DNA from 2 places in the Morganella morganii genome. Region 1 is predicted to be linked to the other one. Evidence: riboswitches for the same ligand, from Rfam matches in the RefSeq annotation. Region 1 holds a riboswitch; the other holds the start of a gene.

Evidence for each region. Region 1 has a riboswitch for thiamine pyrophosphate ahead of thiB (thiamine ABC transporter substrate binding subunit). Riboswitches for the same ligand answer to the same signal wherever they lie in the genome.
Region 2: linked by a shared signal. The riboswitch ahead of thiC (phosphomethylpyrimidine synthase ThiC) and the one ahead of thiB (thiamine ABC transporter substrate binding subunit) in region 1 are both predicted to bind thiamine pyrophosphate.

The regions. Positions count from the first base shown of each region.
Region 1 covers NZ_CP069157.1:3,238,551-3,241,966, reverse strand. The annotation lists gene thiP (thiamine/thiamine pyrophosphate ABC transporter permease ThiP) at 1-797, opposite strand, end outside; gene thiB (thiamine ABC transporter substrate binding subunit) at 773-1,783, opposite strand; TPP riboswitch at 1,853-1,961, opposite strand; gene rppH (RNA pyrophosphohydrolase) at 2,142-2,675, shown strand; gene ptsP (phosphoenolpyruvate--protein phosphotransferase) at 2,685-3,416, shown strand, end outside.
Region 2 covers NZ_CP069157.1:3,585,393-3,588,808, reverse strand. The annotation lists gene thiC (phosphomethylpyrimidine synthase ThiC) at 1-1,418, opposite strand, end outside; TPP riboswitch at 1,560-1,679, opposite strand; gene JL661_RS17140 (methyl-accepting chemotaxis protein) at 1,934-3,416, shown strand, end outside.

The DNA of each region.
Region 1 (3,416 bases):
CCGGACAAATGCTGGCTGACGAGCACCAGCCCGATGCAGCACACCAGCTGGATCAGCGCCAGCAGGGCAGCGCGGCCAATATCAAAGTCATAATTCAGTGCCTGATAAATCGCCAGTTCAATGGTAGTTGCCGCCGGGCCGCCACCGAGTGCCAGCACCGTGGCAAAACTGGCAAAGCAGAGCATAAAAATCAGTGCGGCGGTCGGCAGCAACTGACGGCGCAGATAAGGCCACTCCACAATCCGGAAATGCTGCCATTCATTCATATTAAGCTGAGCGGCGAGCTGTCTCTGCTCCGTGGCAATATTATCGAGCTGCTGATACAGCATCCGGGTGGCAAGCGGCATATTGAAGAAGATGTGCGCCAGCAGAATGCCCTGTAATCCGTACGGGGAGAAGGTATAGTCCAGATCCAGAAAACCGGAAATATGTGCCAGCCAGCCGTTACGTCCGTAAACTGACAGAATACCGAATACGGCTACCAGCACGGGCAGTACCAGCGTCATCGCGCATAACCGCAGAAAGACCGTCCGTCCCGGGAAACGTCGGCGCCAGAGTGCCCGGGCCAGGAAAACAGCCGGGATAACGGAAAAGAGTGCGGATAAGAAAGCCTGCCAGAAGGTAAAGCGGACGACATGCCACAGGTAGCTGTCATCCCATATCTGCTGCCAGTCTGTATCCGGTGTGTTAAACCACAGCGCCCCGAAGGCACTGACAGCAACGACCAGAAGAAGACCGGACGCGAGTGCGCCCGGTATCAGGTACGCGGCAATTAACGGCTGACTGCGTTTTGCCATATCCGTATCCACTGATTGCGCTCTTTCGCCACTTCTTTTGCATCAAATTCCAGCGTTTTCGCCGGTTTCGGCATTTTGTCGTAAACCGGCGGCAGCGGCATATCAATCACAGGATACATCCAGTTGGTGGTCGGCAGCGTTTTCTGGAAATCCGGTGTCAGCATAAACTGCATGAACTGTTCCGCCAGTGCCGGGTGTTTTGAGGAGGCCAGTACACCTGCCATTTCCACCTGAAGATAATGTCCTTCCTCAAACAGTGCTGCGGCATAGTTATCTTTGTTATCTGCCAGCATGTGGTAACCAGGCGAAGAGGTATAACTCAGTACCAGGTCAGCTTCACCTTTCAGGAACAGGCCGTAAGATTCACTCCAGCCTTTGGTGACCGTCAGGGTCTTGTTCGCCATTTTGGCCCACTGTGCCGCCACATCATCCCCGTAGAGTTTTTCCATCCACAGCAGTAATCCCAGTCCCGGTGTGCTGGTGCGCGGATCCTGATAAATAATGGTCAGCTTCTGATCACTGTTAAGCAGTTCTTTCATGCTTTTCGGCGGGTTCGGCAGGGTGTCTTTGTTGTAGATAAAAGCAAACCAGCCATAGTCATAAGGAATAAAGGTTTTGCTTTCCCATTTGACCGGCAGCACCAGTTTTGACTGATCAACATTGCTTTCTTTAAACAGTCCGGTATCCAGAGCCGCCTGCATCAGGTTGTTATCCAGACCTAAGATGATATCGGCCTGTGATTTTTTACCTTCCATCCGCAGACGGTTCAGCAGCGTCACGCCGTCACTCAGACCGACGAGTTTCAGTTCGCAGTTGCATTGCGCTTCAAAGTTTTTCTTAATTTCCGGCCCCGGTCCCCACTCAGCAACAAATGAGTCATAGGTATAGACAGTCAGAACCGGCTTGCTGTTATCCGCAGCCGCCTGGAAAGAGAACAGAGCAGCAAGGCCGCCTGCGATGATATTTCTGGTCAGTTTCTGTAACACTTTGCGCTCCTGTAAGGGAAGGATTGGCAAAGGATCTGAGTGCAGCATGATGGCGACAGGCTGTGCTGTCAGCAGTGGCGGCTCAAATCCCTACGCCGGTATTAACCGGATCAGGTTCCTCGGGTGTTATCTCAGCAACACCGGCCGGAAAGCCGGAGCTGCACCCCGTTGAGAGAGGAATAGTGTAGTGTTTTTCTCAGGAATTTGCCACTGTCCGGAACCGTTAACGTGGCGTGTTGTTTTTCTTCTGTCAGAGCCGGAAATGCGGCGGGCTGAAGGATTTTGAGTGCAGAGGTTTACCCCATGATGGGAGTGTGAAACAATTGGCTATCTTTCAGTTTTTTTCTGAGGTAGTCGAGTGATTGATGATGATGGCTACCGCCCGAATGTCGGGATTGTAATTTGTAATAAGGAAGGCCAGGTTTTATGGGCCCGCCGCTACGGACAGCACTCGTGGCAGTTTCCTCAGGGAGGTATCAATCCCGGCGAATCACCGGAACAGGCCATGTACCGTGAATTGTATGAGGAAGTTGGTTTAACGCGTAAAGATGTGCGTATCCTGGCGGTCACCCGCAACTGGCTGCGCTACAAATTACCCAAACGTTTGGTGCGTTGGGATACCAAACCGGTTTGTATCGGTCAGAAGCAGCGCTGGTTTTTACTTCAGCTGCTCTGCGAGGACAAAGAGGTCAATGTGACCCGCAGCAAGTCGCCGGAATTTGACGGCTGGCGCTGGGTCACCTATTGGTATCCTGTTCGTCAGGTGGTCTCTTTCAAACGTGATGTATACCGCCGCGTAATGAAAGAGTTTTCTTCCGTTGTGATGCCTGCCAACAGCGAAGCGACGGCTGTGCGGGCACCGTTTCCCTACCGTCGCCGGCGCCAGAATTAGGGGGAACGGATGCTGACGCGTTTACGTGAAGTGATTGAAAAAGTGGCTGCCGCCGCCGATCTCGCGGAAGCGCTGGAGCTTCTGGTTAAAGAAACCTGTCAGGCGATGGGAACGGATGTCTGTTCCATCTACCTGGCAGATAATCAGCATCACTGTTTTTATCTGATGGCAACGCAGGGGCTGAAAAAGCCCCGCGGCCGTGCTGTCAGCCTTGCTTTCGGCGAAGGTGTGGTCGGTCATGTCGGCCGCCGCGCCGAGCTTATCAATATCGCGGATGTCCGCGAACACCCCGGTTTTAAATATCTCCCCCAGGTTAAAGAAGACAACCTGCGTGCATTTCTCGGTGCGCCGGTGGTTTACCGCCGCCAGTTACTGGGCGTGCTGGTGGTTCAGCAGAAAGAAAAACGCCTGTTCAGTGAAACGGAAGAGTCTTTTATTGTCACTCTGGCGATGCAGCTTGCCGTGCTGCTGGCTCAGGCTCAGACCAAAGGGTTGTTCGGGCAGTTCCGCCAGACCCGGATCCAGGCAATTCCGGTTTCTTCCGGGATTGTGATGGCCTATGGCTGGGAAGATCGTTCACAGCCGGTGCTTGAGAATGTTTCTGAAGCCTCGGCACTGGACCGCGTGCAGGAGCGTGCCCGCCTGAATAAAGCGCTGGAGGATGCCACGGCAGAGTGCCGCCGTATCAGCAAGCGTTTTAATGCCGCCTCACAAAAAGAGAGTGCCGCTATTTTCGATCTC
Region 2 (3,416 bases), 350 kb from region 1:
CAGTGCTCCAGTTCTTCGGTCATGTTTTTGCGGATCATCTGCATCGGCACATGGCCCGGGCCTTCAATCATCACCTGCACATCATATTCCCACGCGATTTTGGTCAGCTCGCCGAGAGTATGCAGTTCAGCGAACTGGGCTTCGTCGTTGGCATCCTGAATAGAGCCCGGACGCAGACCATCACCGAGCGACAGCGCCACATCATACGCCGCGCAGATTTCACAGATGTCACGGAAGTGCTGATAGAGGAAGTTTTCCTGATGATGGGACAGACACCATTTCGCCATAATCGAGCCGCCGCGTGACACAATGCCGGTCAGGCGTTTTGCCGTCATCGGCACATAACGCAGCAGGACACCGGCGTGGATAGTGAAGTAATCCACCCCTTGTTCCGCCTGCTCCAGCAGGGTATCGCGGAACATCTCCCAGGTCAGATCCTCGGCCACACCGTTTACTTTCTCGAGTGCCTGATAGACCGGTACGGTACCGATAGGCACCGGGCTGTTACGCAGGATCCACTCGCGGGTTTCGTGAATATAGCGGCCGGTGGAGAGATCCATCACCGTATCCGCGCCCCAGCGGGTGGACCAGACCAGTTTCTCCACTTCTTCCTCAATGGAGGAGGTAACAGAGGAGTTGCCGATATTGGCATTCACTTTTACCAGGAAATTGCGGCCGATAATCATCGGTTCGGATTCCGGGTGGTTAATATTGGACGGGATAATGGCGCGTCCGGCAGCGACTTCATCGCGGACAAACTCCGGGGTGATGTTATCCGGCAGATTGGCACCGAAATGCTGTCCCGGATGCTGTTGCAGCAGAACTTCGCCCCGGATGCGTTCACGCCCCATATTTTCGCGGATGGCGATAAACTCCATCTCCGGGGTGACAATCCCTTTCCGGGCATAATGCAGTTGTGTCACGCATTTTCCGGTTTTGGCTTTCAGCGGTGCCGGGCGGTTTGGATAGCGCAGATGGTCAAGGCCGTTATCAGCCAGCCGGTCACGGGTAAAATCAGAACTCAGTTGTGTCACCGCTTCGGTATCACCCCGCTCTGCAACCCATTGCTCACGCAGACGGGCAAGACCGGTACGGACATCCAGTTTCACCTGCGGGTCGCCGTACGGCCCGGCGGTATCATAAACCGGCACCGGCTCATTCTCTTCATACTGCGGATTGGCTTTATCACCGCCGATCAGGGTCGGGGACAGGGCAATTTCCCGCATCGGCACCCGGATATCCGGGCGCGAGCCGGTGAGATAAATACGGGAGGAGTTCGGGAAATTTACCCCTTTCAGGGTGCTGATATATTCCTCTGCCGCGTCGCGCTGCTCACGGCGGGTACGGGCTTTGGACGGGGCGGCGGTTTCCGCGCCCGGGGAGAGATCAGTGGTATCAATACGTTGTTCACGGGACATAGCAAATTCCTTACAGTGAAACCGGCAACGCCGGAAGAAAAAGTGAGAAATTGCTTGTCTGGAGGTGCGTCAGGAGTAATGCGTGATAACCGGCTGCTGATAAAACCCGCATTGCGGCGGCTGAAAACAGCGGTTAAAAAAGGAAAGATTACTCTTGTTCCCTTCGCGGGTACTAACCCGATCAGGTTCCGCGGATCCCGAATTAACGGTCTCAGCCCGATTTATCACAGAGATAAATACTGGGCACTCCGACAAGAAAGATTTCAGTATAAGAAGCTGCTCGGAAACTACAACCTTTTTATAACATCATTTATTCACCAGAAGCGTTTCCGATCATCCTCCCTGATATTCAGTGGTTACACCGCAGCAGCTGACTATAAAAAAAATTAAATTAAAACTGATAATTTCCGGTCAGTTGCCGATGTTTTCTGTCGGCGTGCCTTATTACGGCATATTAAGAAAAAATATTTGGTTATTTATTGGCCTTATTGACTGCTTTCTGCATCAGGAAAAAAATGAATCTTAAAAATACGACGATTCGTGTCAGGTTATCTGTCACATTTGGTGTTCTGATCGCCATTCTGGCGCTGGTTTCCGGAATGGCAGTGATGAACCTGTATAAAGACAAAGAGATGTTCACGAATTACGTTAACGGGACATATGCACTTCAGGTTCAGGCCTATGAAGTCCGCCATGCGACGGAAGAGCGGGCTATCATGCTGCGGGATATGATCAATGCGACTGATAAGAAAGATAAAACAGAAGAACTGAACCGTTTTAAAGAAGAGGACGGGAAAGTCAGTAAAAGAACGCAGACATTGCTGGATATGGTCAATGAGTTCGGTATGGATCCGCAGGGGCGGGCGTTGCTTGATAAGATGATAGCGGATGAAAAACACTATGCCGCCGTGACCCGGGAAGTGCTTGAACTCGATCAGCAGGGACGTCATGAGGAAGCGATTGCGAAAATGATGGATGCTGAGTATGCGGCATCGGATGCCTATATCCTGTCATTCCGTGCCAGCCGCGATCACGGCACTGAAACCGGTAATCAGCTTATTCAGGAATTTAATACGAATTATGAGCGTCAGAGCAACATTATTCTGGTGTTCGCGCTGCTGGCGTTAACGCTGGCGATTGTCTCCGGGGTGATGATTATCCGGAATCTGACACGCTCTCTGGGCGCCGAACCCGCCCAACTGAAAGAAGTGGCTGAACGGGTGGCTTCCGGTGATCTATCGCCGTCCGATGAAATTCATCCGGTTCCGGACGGTAGTGTGCTGAGTACCCTGAAAGCGATGCAGAGGAATCTGGCCAGTATCGTCGGTACGGTGCGTAATAACAGTGACAGTATTGTGACCGGCACAATGCAGATAACCAGCGGTAATGCTGATCTGAGCCAGCGTACTGAATCCCAGGCCAGCAGTCTGCAGCAGACCGCAGCATCAATGGAACAGTTGTCTGCTACAGTGAAAAGCAGTGCGGAGATTGCGGCAAAAGCGAATATGATGGCTGCGGAAGCATCCGAAACCGCCCGTCACGGTGGTGAGAAAGTGGATCTGGTTATTCATGCCATGCAGGATATCTCAAACTCTTCCCGCACAATCACTGACATTATCGGTGTGATTGATTCCATCGCATTCCAGACCAATATCCTTGCACTGAACGCGGCGGTGGAAGCCGCACGCGCCGGTGAACACGGACGCGGTTTTGCTGTGGTATCCGGCGAAGTCCGGACACTGGCACAGCGGAGTGCACAGGCTGCCGGTGAAATAAAAAATCTGATTAATGCCAGTGTTGAGCAGGTGGACGCAGGCAGTAAACTGGTGGCAGAAGCCGGTGAGTCGATGCAGGTGATTGTCACTCAGACACAGGGGGTCAGCCAGATGATTGACGAGCTGACACTGGCGGCAAATGAGCAGTCTCAGGGCATTTCGCAGGTCGGGATTGCTGTACAGCAGATTGATGAAGTCACACAGCAGAATGCTGCGCTGGTGG